DNA from 2 places in the Streptomyces sp. NPDC003379 genome. Region 2 is predicted to be linked to the other one. Evidence: riboswitches for the same ligand, from Rfam matches in the RefSeq annotation. Region 2 holds a riboswitch; the other holds the start of a gene.
What was found. Region 2 has a riboswitch for glycine ahead of gcvT (glycine cleavage system aminomethyltransferase GcvT). Riboswitches for the same ligand answer to the same signal wherever they lie in the genome.
Positions count from the first base shown of each region.

Region 1: another riboswitch for glycine. It lies ahead of gcvP (aminomethyl-transferring glycine dehydrogenase); the one in region 2 lies ahead of gcvT (glycine cleavage system aminomethyltransferase GcvT).

Region 1 covers NZ_JBSFRK010000017.1:8,946-16,341, reverse strand. Annotated here, with positions in the region: gene ACWDVB_RS18495 (hypothetical protein) at 450-1,049, shown strand; gene ACWDVB_RS18490 (DUF5999 family protein) at 1,364-1,570, shown strand; gene gcvP (aminomethyl-transferring glycine dehydrogenase) at 1,734-4,622, opposite strand; glycine riboswitch at 4,824-4,922, opposite strand; gene ACWDVB_RS18480 (PRC-barrel domain-containing protein) at 5,066-5,443, shown strand; gene ACWDVB_RS18475 (DNA polymerase IV) at 6,082-7,396, opposite strand, start outside.
Region 2 covers NZ_JBSFRK010000025.1:67,356-74,751, forward strand. Annotated here, with positions in the region: gene ACWDVB_RS24335 (ABC transporter substrate-binding protein) at 1-61, opposite strand, end outside; gene ACWDVB_RS24340 (ABC transporter permease) at 164-1,168, opposite strand; gene ACWDVB_RS24345 (enhanced serine sensitivity protein SseB C-terminal domain-containing protein) at 1,477-2,250, opposite strand; gene ACWDVB_RS24350 (enhanced serine sensitivity protein SseB) at 2,402-3,181, opposite strand; gene ACWDVB_RS24355 (AAA family ATPase) at 3,252-3,956, opposite strand; glycine riboswitch at 4,100-4,205, shown strand; glycine riboswitch at 4,206-4,329, shown strand; gene gcvT (glycine cleavage system aminomethyltransferase GcvT) at 4,365-5,498, shown strand; gene gcvH (glycine cleavage system protein GcvH) at 5,557-5,937, shown strand; gene glyA (serine hydroxymethyltransferase) at 5,949-7,208, shown strand; gene ACWDVB_RS24375 (L-serine ammonia-lyase) at 7,368-7,396, shown strand, end outside.

The DNA of each region.
Region 1 (7,396 bases), on a different contig from region 2:
CCGCTGCTGTGTACGGGGGATGATGCCCAGGCAATGTGATCGATAACGCCCCATGGCGGCCCACCGGACAGTACGCTCGGTACCGCTGCCGCCAGGCACATTCGCCGGGCATGCGGCACGGTGAAGATTCCCTTCCGAAGTGCCTGGTCAAAAGCACCGACGGGAATCGGCCGACCGCTCGACTTGCGGAATACGAGGTCACCGAAGTGACGCCCACGTGAAATCGTGATAAAACCCTCGTAAAGACGACCTGATAACGCCTTGCCCGCAATATCGACCGCGTCTAGATGAAACATGGTTCGAACACGGCTCGTATAAACTCCGCACTCTAGGCAGAGAGTTGGCGCTCGCGGTCCCCCGGCCCCCGCCCCTCTGACCCAGAGCTGACAGCGCCGTCACGCACCTGCCCCCGCTCCACCGTGCCTGTCGAATGAGAGAGGCGACCCACCATGCCGCTGCACGTCCTCCCTGCCCCCGCCCCCGCCCTGCGCAGCGTTCTCGCGGCACTCGGTTCCCCCACAGCCGTACGCGAGGCCCGCACCCCGTCCCTGCGTGCCGCCCAGGGTTCCGTGAGCCCCGAACTCCCGCTGCCCGTGCACGTGTTGGGCCGCACCACTCCAGAGGGCACCATTCCCGAGGGCGCCGCGCCCACTCGCCTCGCCGGCTGGCGCTTCATGATCCGCTGCGGGGAGCGCGCCCTCGCCGCGGCGGACACGATGCTCACCCCCGACGGCTGGGCCTTCTCGCACTTCTTCGAAGGCCCCTACATCGCCTCCACCGAACGGGCCCTGCGGCACGCCGAGGCCATGCCGATGCCCTGCCAGCCCCGGCTGCTCTCCGTACCCGAGCTCTATATGCTCACGCTCTGGCTGCACCGCGACTGCACGGACAACGGCACCGAGGCCCCCCTCTCCCCCACCGACCTGCTCGTACCCCTCGCGCCGGCCCCGCCCGGCATCGCGGCCCACCGCCCGCACCGCGTCGCCGAGTTGCTCCCGGTCCTCGCCCATCGCCTGACGCCGTCGCCCCTGCTCGGCTCGCCCGCCTGACGTCGCCACACCCCTCTTGTCGCACGTGCCCCGCCGCCCTTGGCGGCGGGGCATCGCGCTGCCCCCACCCAGGTGGACTAGCCCGGACGGGCCAGACCGAACCACCCGAAGAGACACTGGAGTTGGGGTGAACCGTCCGGGCGGGTGATACGTCATTAAGCAGTAGGAACCGCTGCAGCAAAATCCCTGCGGTTTGACGCCCGTGGGGCAACACTGGGACCGGACCGACTACAACGGGGGGGGCGGTTATGCATACCGCATCGAGCCACAGGACTGACGTCACAGCCATCTCACCGCAGCGAAAGAACCCTTCCATGTGCCAGCACCAACCACCGTGCCCGACAGCCGACTCCGCCGACCGGGAAGCCGCGCTCCTCATGGCGAGCCACCCGGAGCAGGGCTGGAGCCTGCTGTGCAACGGCGTCCTGCTCTTCGAGGACACCGGTGAGCTGCTGCCGGACGGCCAGATCATCGCCCCGCACCGACCGCTGGGCACCGACCAGATCATGACGGCCGCCTGATCACCACCGGCACACCCGCACGGACGTACGACCAGCACTACGCAGCACTACCCAGCATCACGCAGCACCGAACAACCGCACAGCGGAACGACCGAGGGGCCGGCCCGGAGAGAACTCTCCGAACCGGCCCCGACGCATGCCCGTACCGCACGGGCGCCCGCCATCAGTCCTCGTAGGCATCCAGCGGCGGGCAGGAGCAGACGAGGTTCCGGTCGCCGTACGCCTGGTCGATACGGCGAACCGGCGGCCAGTACTTGTCCGACGCGGCGACACCGGCCGGGAAGACGGCCTCCTCGCGGCTGTAGCCGTGCTCCCACTCGCCGCCGAGCGCGGCCGCGGTGTGCGGCGCGTTCCGCAGGGGGTTGTCGTCGGCGGACCACTCGCCGGAGCCGACCTTCTCGATCTCCCGGCGGATGGCGATCATCGCCTCGCAGAACCGGTCGATCTCGATCAGGTCCTCGCTCTCCGTCGGCTCGATCATCAGCGTCCCCGCGACGGGGAACGACATGGTCGGCGCGTGGAAGCCGTAGTCGATGAGCCGCTTGGCGATGTCGTCGACGCTGACGCCCGTCGCCTTGCTGAGCGGCCGCAGGTCGATGATGCACTCGTGCGCGACGAGCCCGGCGGGACCGGTGTAGAGCACCGGGTAGTGCGGCTCCAGGCGCTTGGCGATGTAGTTGGCGGAGAGCACCGCGACCTGCGTGGCCCGCTTGAGCCCCTCGCCGCCCATGAGACGTACGTACGACCAGGAGATCGGCAGGATCCCGGCGGAACCCCACGGCGCCGCGGAGATCGGACCGACACCGGTGTCGGGGCCCGCGGCGGGCTGCAGCGGGTGGTTGGGCAGGTAGGGCGCGAGGTGCTCGCGCACACCGACCGGGCCGACGCCGGGGCCGCCGCCGCCGTGCGGGATGCAGAAGGTCTTGTGCAGGTTCAGGTGCGAGACGTCGCCCCCGAAGTGCCCCGGCTTGGCGAGCCCCACCAGGGCGTTGAGGTTGGCGCCGTCGACGTACACCTGACCGCCGGCCTCGTGCACCGAGGCGCAGATGTCGGCGACGTGCTCCTCGAAGACACCGTGCGTCGAGGGGTACGTGATCATCAGCACCGCCAGCTCGTCGCGGTGCTTCTCGATCTTGGCGCGCAGGTCCTCTATGTCGATCTCACCGTCATCGGCGGTCTTCACGACGACGACCTTCATGCCGGCCATGACGGCGCTCGCCGCGTTCGTCCCGTGCGCGGAGGACGGGATGAGGCAGACGGTGCGCTGCTCGTCGCCGTTGGCCCGGTGGTACCCGCGTACGGCGAGCAGACCGGCAAGCTCGCCCTGCGACCCGGCGTTGGGCTGCAGCGAGACCTTGTCGTACCCGGTGACCTCGGCCAGCCGCTCCTCCAGCTCACGGATCAAGGTGAGGTAACCCTGCGCCTGCTGGGCGGGCGCGAAGGGGTGCAGCTGCCCGAACTCGGGCCAGGTGACCGGCTCCATCTCGGTGGTCGCGTTGAGCTTCATGGTGCAGGAGCCCAGCGGGATCATGCCCCGGTCGAGCGCGTAGTCGCGGTCGGCCAGCCTGCGCAGGTAGCGCAGCATCGAGGTCTCGGAGCGGTACTGGTGGAAGACCGGGTGCGTGAGGTAGTCGTCCGTACGCAGCAGGCCCTCGGGCAGCGTGTCGGAGACGGATGCGTCGAGCGCCTCGATGTCGGCCTCCACCCCGAAGGCTCCCCACACGGCGGCCAGTTGCTGGCGCGTGGTGGTCTCGTCGCAGGCGAGCGAGATGTGGTCGGCGTCGACCCGGTGGATGTTGACGCCGCCTTCGCGTGCGGCCGAGACCAGCTCGCCGGCCCTGCCGGGCACGCGCACGGTCAGCGTGTCGAAGTACGCGCCGTGGACGACCTCGACGCCACCGGCTGTCAGGCCCGCGGCGAGCAGTGTCGCGTACCGGTGGGTGCGCCGCGCGATGGCCCTGAGCCCGTCGGGACCGTGGTAGACGGCGTACATACCGGCCATGACCGCCAGCAGCACCTGCGCGGTGCAGATGTTGCTCGTGGCCTTCTCGCGGCGGATGTGCTGCTCACGGGTCTGCAGCGCGAGCCGGTACGCCTTGTTGCCGTCGGCGTCGACGGAGACACCGACGAGCCGTCCGGGCAGGCTGCGCGCGAACTTCTCGCGCACCGCCATGTAACCGGCGTGCGGCCCGCCGAATCCCATCGGCACACCGAAGCGCTGCGTCGTCCCGACCGCGATGTCCGCGCCGAGCTCACCGGGCGAGGTGAGCAGCGTCAGGGCGAGCAGGTCGGCGGCGACGGTGACGACGGCACCGAGCTCGTGCGCCTGGTCGATCAGCGGCTTCATGTCGCGTACGACACCGGAGGCGCCGGGGTACTGCATCAGCACGCCCACGACACCGCGCTCGGCGACCTCGGCCGGAATGCCCTCGCTCAGGTCGGCGACGACGATTTCGACGCCGGTGGGCTCGGCACGGGTCTGCATGACGGCGATGGTCTGCGGCAGCACATCGGCATCCACGACAAAGACGCCGTCCTCGACCTTCCCCATGCGCCGCGACAGTGCCATGGCCTCGGCGGCGGCGGTGCCCTCGTCGAGTAGCGAGGCCCCCGAGGTGGGCAGACCGGTCAGCTCGGCGACCATGGTCTGGAAGTTGAGCAGCGCCTCAAGGCGTCCCTGCGAGATCTCGGGCTGGTACGGGGTGTAGGCGGTGTACCAGGCGGGGCTCTCCATGACGTTCCGCAGAATGACGGGCGGTGTGAACGTCCCGTAATACCCGAGCCCGATCATCGAATCGAGAACTTGATTGCGGTCCGCGAGCGAGCGCAGCTCGGCGAGAACCTCGGCCTCGGAACGGGCGCCGGGCAGCTTCAGCGCCTCGGCGTTCTTGATCACATCCGGCACCGCGGCGGCCGTGAGCTCGTCGAGCGAGCCGTACCCGACCTGGGCGAGCATCTTGGCCCGCGCTTCCGCATCGGGCCCGATGTGCCGCTGCTCGAAGGGGATGCCCTGTTCGAGCTCGGAGAGCGGGATGCGATTGGTGGCAGTCATTGCGGAGGCCTCCTGGTCTGCGCGACCTACGAGGGGTACCACGGCGTGGGTACCCGGACGGCCTCCCCCTCTGTCATCTCAACCTGAGAGCTTCACCGGGCGACACCTACGTCCTGCGTAGACGCCGTCCGACTTTCACCGTCGGTGAGGAAGGGATCCGAACGTGCCCGCCCGTACGCCCGCCCTGCTTTCCAGAGTGACCTCGTCCGTGCGGTACGGGTGCCTGAGAGATTCCGGGGAGGATTTGCTCCTTCGGCGCCTCCGGAATCGTGACCCGGAGAGCTCTCCCGCACGGGGTCAGCAGCCGTCCGTCAGCCTACCAGCGAGGACCACAGCCGTTCCCTCGAGTGGCCGCCTGCCCCGAAGTGCTCTTACGTAGGGAGTACGAGCGGACAAAGATGAGTTATGCCCACATCGGAGACCCGCGACCAGCTGGAGGGCCCGTGCAGACCGACATCGATCCGCGCCACCTGATCGGCCGCAAGGCGTTCGACCGGAACGGGGCCAAGATCGGGACGATCGACGAGATCTACCTCGACGACGCCACCGGTGCACCGGAGTGGGCCGCCATACGCACGGGCCTCTTCAGCCGCGACGCCTTCGTCCCCCTCGAACCGAGCGAACTGGTCGACGACGGTACCCTCCGCATCCCCTTCGACCGCGCCCTGATCAAGGACGCCCCCGACTTCGGCGTGGGCCGCCATCTCTCCCCCGCCCAGGAACTCCAGCTTTACCACCACTACGGCCTGGACACCACACTCCCCCACCCCCCACCCCCCGACCACGACTTCGGCCACCTAACAGACCCGGACCCCTCCTGACCCAACCCGCCAGCAGCCCCGGCCCGCCCGGAGCCGCCCTGACCCCACGCCCACGGACAGACCTAGCGCGGCCCAGACCCGCCCTGACCCCACACCCCGCCAGCAGACCTGGCAGCCCCGGCCCCGCACTGCCCCACACCCGGCCAGCAGCCCGGCACGCCCAGACCCGCCCTGACCCCACACCCACGGACAGACCTAGCGCACCCAGACCCACCCTGACCCACACCCGCCAGCAGCCCCGGTACGCCCAGACCCGCCCTGACCCCACACCCCGCCAGCAGACCTGGCAGCCCCGGCCCCGCACCGGCACTACACCCGGCCAGCAGCCCGGCACGCCCAGACCCGCCCTGACCCCACACCCACGGACAGACCTAGCGCGGCCCAGACCCGCCCTGACCCCACACCCCGCCAGCAGACCTGGCAGCCCCGGCCCCGCACTGGCACCACACCCGGCCAGCAGCCCGGCACGCCCAGACCCGCCCTGACCCCACACCCCGCCGACAGGCCCAGCACGCCTGGACTGCTCCTACCGCCAACCCCGCCGGCAGGCCCGGACGCTCCCTGCGGCCACCCCGCCGCCCGACCCTGGCCGACAGCGCCACCGAAACTGCCCTCCCCTCGCCGTCCGCCCTTTCGCCTCAGCCTGACTCCCCAGCGCCCACACCCCCCACTCCAGTAGCCACCACCGCCCCCTCGCCCCGCACCCCCACCAGCGGCAACGGCTCGGCCGGTGTCAGCTTCGGGTCGTCCGTGCTGAATGTCCGTACCCGCCCCGGCTCCGACCCCGGTGTCTCGAAGCGAACCGTGACCCGGCCCAGGCCGCTCCCCTGCACCCAGCCGTGCCCGTACTCGGCGTGCCGCACATCGTGTCCGGCCGCCCACCGCCGCTCCGGGGGCACCACCGGCTCCTCGGCGCTCCCGCCGACCTCCGGCTGCTCCCCGGGCACCGCCTCCCCGGGCACCGATTCATCCGCCTCGGCCCCTGTCTCCACCGCAGCCAGCGCCAGCGCCTCCGCCTGCGCCTGTGCCTGCGCGAAAAGGTCCTCCTGCGTGTAGTCGGCGAGCCCCGTGACCCCGACCCCGAGCAGCCGCACCCCTCCCGTGGTGTCCACGGACTCCAACAGCCGCGCAGCGGCCTCCCGCACCACCCCAGGGTCATCCGTGGGGCCCCGCAGCGTCTCGGACCGCGTCAGCGTCGAGAAGTCGAACCGCCGCACCTTCAACACGATGGTCCGCCCCGAGTGCCCAGCCTCCCGCAGCCGCTGCACACACCGGTCCGCGAGCCGGGCGACCTCCGTCCTGACCCGCACCCGGTCGTGGATGTCCACGTCGTACGTGTCCTCGACACTGACCGACTTCGTGTCCCGCTCCGCCACCACGGGCCGCTCGTCGCGCGCCAGCGCCATCGCGTACAGCGACACGCCGTGCGCCTTCCCGAGCAGCCGTACGAGCTCGTCCTCCCCGGCCTCCGCGATCTCCTCGACCGTGGTGATCCCGGCCCGCCGCAGATGGTCCCCGGTGGCCGGCCCCACCCCGGGCAACGTACGCACCGACATCGGGCCCAGCAGCGCCCGCTCCGTCCCCGGCGCTATCAGCACGAGCCCGTCCGGCTTCGCCTCCTCGGAGGCGATCTTCGCCACCATCTTGGACACGGCGAGCCCCACCGACCCCGTCAGCCCGGTCGCAGCCCTGATGTCCACCCGCAGCCGCTCCCCCACCGCCCTGGCCGACGCCTCGTCGTCGGCGACACCACCCGCCTCCAGGTCCACGAAGGCCTCGTCCAAACTGAGCGGCTCCACCAGCGGCGACAGCTCCCGCAGCAGCGCCATCACCTGCTCACTGACCTCGCGGTACAGCCCGAAGCGCGGGACGAGATAGGCGGCGTTCGGCGCCAGCCGCCGCGCCTGCCCCATCGGCATCGCCGAGTGCACACCGAACCGCCGCGCCTCATAG
Region 2 (7,396 bases):
GCGCCGCGACGACGAGGGCCGCACCAGCGGTGAGCCGTCGTTTCGAGGAAACTGTGGGCATTTTCTCGTAACCTCCGAGATTCGCGGTCCCTGGCCTTGAGCTGCCGGAGAACCATGGATAGAGCCACCTGACATGCGGCAGGGGCAAGTCGGTCGAGGACCTCTAACGCGTCCCCTTCGGATCGAGCGCGTCCCGCAGCCCGTCACCGAAGAGGTTGAAGGCCAGGACCGTGATGAAGATCGTCACGCCCGGGAAGACCATGAACATCGGGTCGTGCTCGTACGTTTCGAGCGCGTCGCGCAGCATGCCGCCCCATGAGGCGGTCGGCGGCCGCACACCGGCGCCGAGGAAGCTGAGGGCCGCTTCCGTGAGGATGTTGGTCGGGATCATCAGCGTCGCGTAGACGGTGATCGGGGCGACCAGGTTGGGCAGGAGCTCGCGGAAGAGGATGTGGCGCTTGCCGCCGCCGAGACTGCGGGCCGCTTCGACGTACTCGCGTTCACGGAGCGAGAGGGTCTGGCCTCGGACGATGCGGCCGACGTAGGGCCAGCCGAAGAAGCCGATGACCAGGACGAGGATCGCGACGCGCACGCTGGAGCCGGTCAGGCCGAGCAGGTCGTCGGGGAGCACGGAGACGAGGGAGATGATGAAGAGCAGCTGCGGGAAGGAGAGCAGCACGTCCATCACGCGGCTGATCAGCGCGTCGACCCAGCCGCCGAAGTAACCGGCGATGATCCCGAAGAGCGTGCCGAGCACCACGGCGACGATGGCGGCGAGGAACGCCACCAGGAGCGAGATCCGCGCGCCGTAGACGATGCGGCTGAAGACGTCACGGCCCTTGTTGGGCTCGACCCCGAAGAGGAAGTCGCTGCTCATGCCGCCGAGCGCACCCTTGGGGAGGTTCGTCAGCTCGTCGAGCTTCTCCTGATGGAAGTCGTTGGGCGGATGGCCCAGCAGGCTGACGATCAGCGGGGCGAAGACGGCGACCAGGACCAGGAGGACCACCGTGATGCCGCCCGCGAGAGCGACCTTGTCCCGCTTCAGGCGGTTCCAGGCGATCTGCTTGAGGGAACGGCCCTCGACCTTCTTCACCCCTGCACCAACTGCGGAAGCGACGTCCTCGGTCGGGTCCGCGTCCGCAGGTGTGTCATGCAATGGTGCCGTCATCGTGGCAGGGACCCCTCTCAACCGGTGGTGACCGGCCCGCACTTGCCGCTGTAGCGACGTGATCAGTCCGTCGTACACAGGGGGCGAAAGCCCCTGGAGCGGGAGTCTTCATCCACGTCGTGATCTGTTACCAGACTTGACGGGGAATGGATGCGCAACCGTGATGCTGATCGAGGTGTTCCGTTATGCGGACGCGAGTGAACGAGGGGCGAACACGGGGCACTTGGGGTGCAGGACTGCACGGGGGTCCATAGGGCCCCACCTGCATCAGAACGGACATCGTCGCCGTTCGCGCTGCTCAGTACCGGTCAGTACTGCGCGGGGTAGCCGTATCCCCCCGCGGGCGCCGGGGCCGCCTGGGCCTCGCGGTCGTAGAACGGGCGGGCGTTGGCGCGCAGCCACATGGCGACCGGATCGTAGTCGTCGGACATCGCTACGGTCGAGACCGGCAGGCCCTCCGGGACGGCGGCGATGGACTGCTGCATCATCGCGCGCACCGCGTCGACCGACGGCGGCGACGTGTCGTACACGTCGAGGCCGATGGCCAGATACGGCGCGCCGAGCGCGGGCTGAACCCAGGCGCGGCGCAGCGAGCGGACGGCGGGGGTGCGGTGCGCGTTCTGCGTCAACAGGGCGTAGAACTGGGGGATTTCGATGCTCGGCTCGGTGAGCCTGAGCGGTCCCGCGGGCAGCAGGTCCAGGCCCGTGGCGATGCGGCGCAGATCGAGCCAGGGGATGCCGACGCCGCCGCCGGGGGCGTGCGGGTTCAGCCACAGGCCGTAGTGGTCGGGGTAGAGGGTGCGGGAGACGTCGATGCCGCGCACCACTTCATAGCTGCGGTTCCAGCCACTGGCGGACAGCTCCTGGGCGGAGGTCACACAGGGGGCGTAGCCGAGGCCCTCGACCTCCATGTTCCCGTACTGGGCGTCGGGGGAGCCGGCCTGGCCGTGCCAGAGCAGCATCCACACCTGGTCGGCGGCGAGCGCGCGCAGCAGTGCCTCGTACGCGTCGTAACGCCCCGGCGTCACCTGGCGCAGCATCTGCTCGATCTGCCCGGCCGCAGCCGTGCCCGACGCACTCACCCGTAACCGCCCCTTCACCACGAACCCGAGAACATGTGCCCGGCCGGGCCATGGAACCAGCTTAAGCGGCGATCTGGGCGCGGACTTGACGTACGCGCCTCAGCGTCTCGCCCAGGGTCTCGCCCGACGTCTCGCGCGGACCGGTACGGGCTCAGGGCTGCCGCTGGTAGAACGGCCGCACCTTCGCGCGCAGCCAGTCGCCCACCGGGTCCTGCGCCACGTCGAGCAGGACGAGGTTCACCGGCCAGCCCACCGGGACCCGGCCGAGGGCGCGGCCCAGGGCCTCCATCGGCAGGTCACGGGCGGCGCCCTCCCACGTGGACAGCTCCACGCCGACAAAGAGGGTCGGCTCGTCCGTCTCGATGGCGGCCAGGCAGCGGCGCGCGGTGAGCACGACGCCCGTCGCCTCGAACTCGCTGCCCGCGGCGGCCAGGAAGTCGACGGGGTCCTGCTTCCAGTCCGGCTCGAAGAGGCGGACACGGCCGCCGGCCGCGGGCCCGTCCAGCGGGGTGCGTCCGGCCCGGCAGAGCTCGGCGACGGCGGGCGGCGGCAGCGGGACCCCGACGGTGCCGTCCGGGTTCAGCGCGATGCCCAGCTGCGGCGGGAGCCCGCGGGCGAACTCGACGGCGGGCGCCACCGTGCAGCCCATGCGGTCCGCCGCGCCGCCGAGGGCCTGGCGGAACTGCTGCTCGGAGGTGAAGACGGGGACGTACGCCTGCCCGTCGATCTCCAGGGTCGGCAGGTCCAGGGTGCCGCTGTCGGGGCCGCCGCCGTTCGGCAGCGGGATCCATATCTGGCTGCGCCCGAGGACCTCCACGATCCGGGCGCCCGCCGACGCGGGGCCGCCGAGGGAGGCCGCGAGGACCTCTTCGAGTTCGTTGCCCGGCCATCCGCCGTACGGATGGGCGTGTGCCTGCGCCGGAAAGTCCATCTGTCCAACCCCTGCTCGCGACCGCTCTGCCTGCCCTCTGCCTGCGGCTGAACCCTAACGTCGGCCGCCCTCAGCGGTCGAAGGCGATCCCCCGCAGCACCTGCGCCGCCGCACGGTCCAGGAGCACCGCCGAGCCGCAGCCGCGCGGCAGGTCGCCGCGCTCGGCGGCGCCGACCAGCCGGCCGACCGTTCTGCGGTGGCGCGCGAAGGCGTACCGGGACACGCCCCGGCCGCGCTCGCGCTGGCCCTCCAGGGCGGTGTCCGCGGGCACGTCGAGCAGCAGCAGGTGCAGTGTCCTGCCGCGCCGGGCGGCCTCGCGGGCGAGCCAGCGGCGCACCCAGGGCTGGGTGCCGCAGTCGTGTACGACGACGCCGGCCCCGGAGCGCAGGACGCGGCGCAGGCCCGCGTAGTGCGCGAGGCGGACCAGGGGGCGGTAGACCGCGTACGGCAGCAGGCGGGGCATGCGGCGGGCCCAGCGGTCCCGGGTGTCCTGGGAGTCGATGCGGGGGCCCGTCACGGCCTGCCGCATCAGCGTCGACTTTCCGCCACCGGGCAGCCCTGAGACGACGACCAGGTCGCCCTCGTCGAAGGTGAGGCGGTACGGGCTGTGGCCGGCCCGCTGCCGCAGATCGCGGACGACGGCCACCGGGTGCGGGCCGCAGCCCTCCCGGACCGGGGCGGCGGCCTGCTTCGGCAGCGCCACTCCAGCGGTCGTGGCGTAACTGGTCGTGGCGTACACACTCGTCCTGCTGCGCACCGTGATCGGCCTCCCCATAGCGGTCACGTACTGCTTTCCCCGGCAAGTGTAAAGAGAAGGTAATGCGGCACAAGGGAATTCCCTGACCGCGAGTCGGACCACCGGTCCCCCTGGCCCGAGCCGCGTGCAATGATGTGCCCGCCAACTCCATACCGGCCGTTTGAATCCGCGCGGGAGAGTCCCCGGCAGCCGTCGTACGACGTGCTGGGGCGCCGAAGGAGCAAGTCCCTCCCTTGAATCTCTCAGGCCCCGTACCGCGCGGGCGAGGCACATCTGAAAAGCGGGCCGGCAGCCGTCGGCCCCACCCAAGGTGCAAGCCGGGCCCTCGATCCTCTCGAAGATCGGGACGCTCCCGGCGAACCTCTCAGGTTCCGATGACAGATGGGGAGGATCGACCTCGCCCGTCATGCCCTGGGAGTTCCCTTCATGAGCACTGCCCCCCGTCTGACCGCACTCGATGGCGTCCATCGGGCGCTCGGCGCGACCATGACCGATTTCGCGGGCTGGGACATGCCGCTGCGGTACGGCAGCGAGCGCGACGAGCACAACGCCGTGCGCGCCAAGGCCGGTCTCTTCGACCTCTCCCACATGGGCGAGATCACCGTCACCGGCCCCGAGGCCGCCGACTTCCTGAACTTCTCCCTGGTCGGCAACATCGGCTCCGTCGGTGTCGGCCGCGCCCGCTACACGATGATCGTCGCCGAGGACGGCGGCATCCTGGACGACCTGATCGTCTACCGCCTCGGTGCGGCCGAGTCCCCCGAGTACATGGTGGTCGCCAACGCCTCCAACGCGCAGGTCGTGCTGGACGCGCTCACCGCCCGCGCCGACGGCTTCGACGCAGAGGTCCGCGACGACCGCGACGCGTACGCGCTGCTGGCCGTCCAGGGCCCCGAGTCCCCCGGCATCCTGAAGTCCCTGACGGACGCCGACCTGGACGGTCTGAAGTACTACGCGGGCCTGCCCGGCACCGTCGCGGGCGTCCCCGCGCTGATCGCCCGCACGGGCTACACCGGCGAGGACGGCTTCGAGCTGTTCGTCGCTCCCGGTGACGCCGAGAGGCTGTGGAACGCGCTCATGGAGGCGGGCACCCCCGTCGGCATGGTCCCGGCCGGGCTGTCCTGCCGCGACACGCTGCGCCTTGAGGCGGGCATGCCGCTGTACGGGCACGAGCTGACCGCCGAGCTGACACCGTTCGACGCCGGGCTCGGCCGGGTGGTCAAGTTCGAGAAGACGTCGCAGGCGGAGGCCTTCGTGGGGCGTGCGGCACTCGCGGCCGCCGCCGAGCGCGCCGAGTCCGCCCCGCCGCGCAAGCTCGTCGGCCTGGTCGCCGCGGGCCGCCGCGTCCCGCGCGCGGGCTTCTCCGTGGTCGCGGACGGCAAGGTCATCGGCGAGGTCACCTCCGGCGCCCCGTCCCCGACGCTGGGCAAGCCGATCGCCATGGCGTACGTCGACGCGGAGCACGCCGCCCCGGGCACCCCGGGCGTCGGCGTGGACATCCGGGGCACCCACGAGCCGTACGAGGTCGTGGCGCTGCCGTTCTACAAGCGTCAGAAGTGACCCCCCGCACATCTTTCCCGTTCCGCAGCACCCACCCGCGTACAGGAGAATTCAGGTCATGAGCAACAACCCCCAGCAGCTGCGTTACAGCAAGGAGCACGAGTGGCTGTCGGACGCCCAGGAGGGCGTCTCGACGGTCGGCATCACGGAGCACGCGGCCAACGCGCTCGGTGACGTCGTCTTCGTGCAGCTTCCGGAGGTCGGTGACACGGTGACGGCGGGCGAGACCTGCGGCGAGCTGGAGTCGACCAAGTCGGTCAGCGACCTGTACTCCCCGGTGACCGGCTCGGTCGTCGAGGCCAACCAGGACGTCGTGGACGACCCGTCGCTGGTGAACTCCGCGCCGTTCGAGGGTGGTTGGCTCTTCAAGGTCCGGACCACGGAGGAGCCGAAGGACCTGCTCTCCGCGGACGAGTACACCGAGTTCTCCGGCAGCTAAGGATCTCCCCGATGTCGCTTCTGAACACCCCTCTCCACGAGCTGGACCCGGACGTCGCCGCCGCCGTCGACGCCGAGCTCCACCGCCAGCAGTCGACCCTCGAAATGATCGCCTCGGAGAACTTCGCTCCGGTCGCCGTCATGGAGGCCCAGGGCACCGTCCTGACCAACAAGTACGCCGAGGGCTACCCCGGCCGCCGCTACTACGGCGGCTGCGAGCACGTCGACGTCACCGAGCGACTCGCGATCGACCGCGTCAAGGAGCTGTTCGGCGCCGAGTACGCCAACGTCCAGCCGCACTCCGGCGCCTCCGCCAACCAGGCCGCCCTCTTCGCGATCGCCCAGCCCGGCGACACGATCCTCGGCCTCGACCTGGCGCACGGCGGGCACCTCACCCACGGGATGCGTCTGAACTTCTCCGGCAAGCAGTTCAACGTGGTCCCGTACCACGTGAACGAGGCCGGTCTGGTCGACATGGCCGAGGTCGAGCGCCTGGCCAAGGAGAACAGCCCCAAGGTGATCATCGCGGGCTGGTCCGCCTACCCGCGTCAGCTGGACTTCGCCGAGTTCCGCCGGATCGCCGACGAGGTCGGCGCGTACCTGTGGGTCGACATGGCGCACTTCGCCGGTCTCGTCGCCGCCGGTCTGCACCCGAACCCGGTGCCGTACGCGGACGTGGTGACCTCCACCACGCACAAGACGCTGGGCGGCCCGCGCGGCGGCATCATCCTGGCCCGCAACAAGGACTTCGCGAAGAAGCTGAACTCCGCGGTCTTCCCCGGCTTCCAGGGCGGCCCGCTGGAGCACGTGATCGCGGCGAAGGCCGTCTCCTTCAAGGTCGCGGCCTCGGAGGAGTTCAAGGAGCGCCAGCAGCGCACCCTGGACGGCGCCCGCATCCTGGCCGAGCGCCTGGTCCTGGACGACGCCAAGGCCGTCGGCGTCGACGTCCTGTCCGGCGGCACGGACGTGCACCTGGTCCTGGTGGACCTGCGCGACTCCGAGCTGGACGGGCAGCAGGCCGAGGACCGCCTCCACGAGGTCGGCATCACGGTCAACCGCAACACGATCCCGAACGACCCGCGCCCCCCGATGGTCACCTCGGGCCTGCGGATCGGCACCCCGGCGCTCGCCACGCGCGGCTTCCAGGAGGACGACTTCCGCGAGGTCGCCGACATCATCGCCGAGGCCCTCAAGCCGGGCTTCGACGCGGAGGCCCTGAAGGCCCGGGTCTCGGCTCTGGCCGACAAACACCCCCTGTACCCCAACCTGTAGTGGTTTCGTACGCTTCCCTTCGTACGTAACTTCGGGGCACCACGCACACTGGAAGTGAACACAGTGAGCGCGGTGCCCCCGCTCATGCCCGGCGCACGCCCTGATTTCTGCACCACCCCGGCAGACAACGGCGTCTACCAATAACCCTTGGAGTCCTCCGTGGCCATCTCGGTCTTCGACCTGTTCTC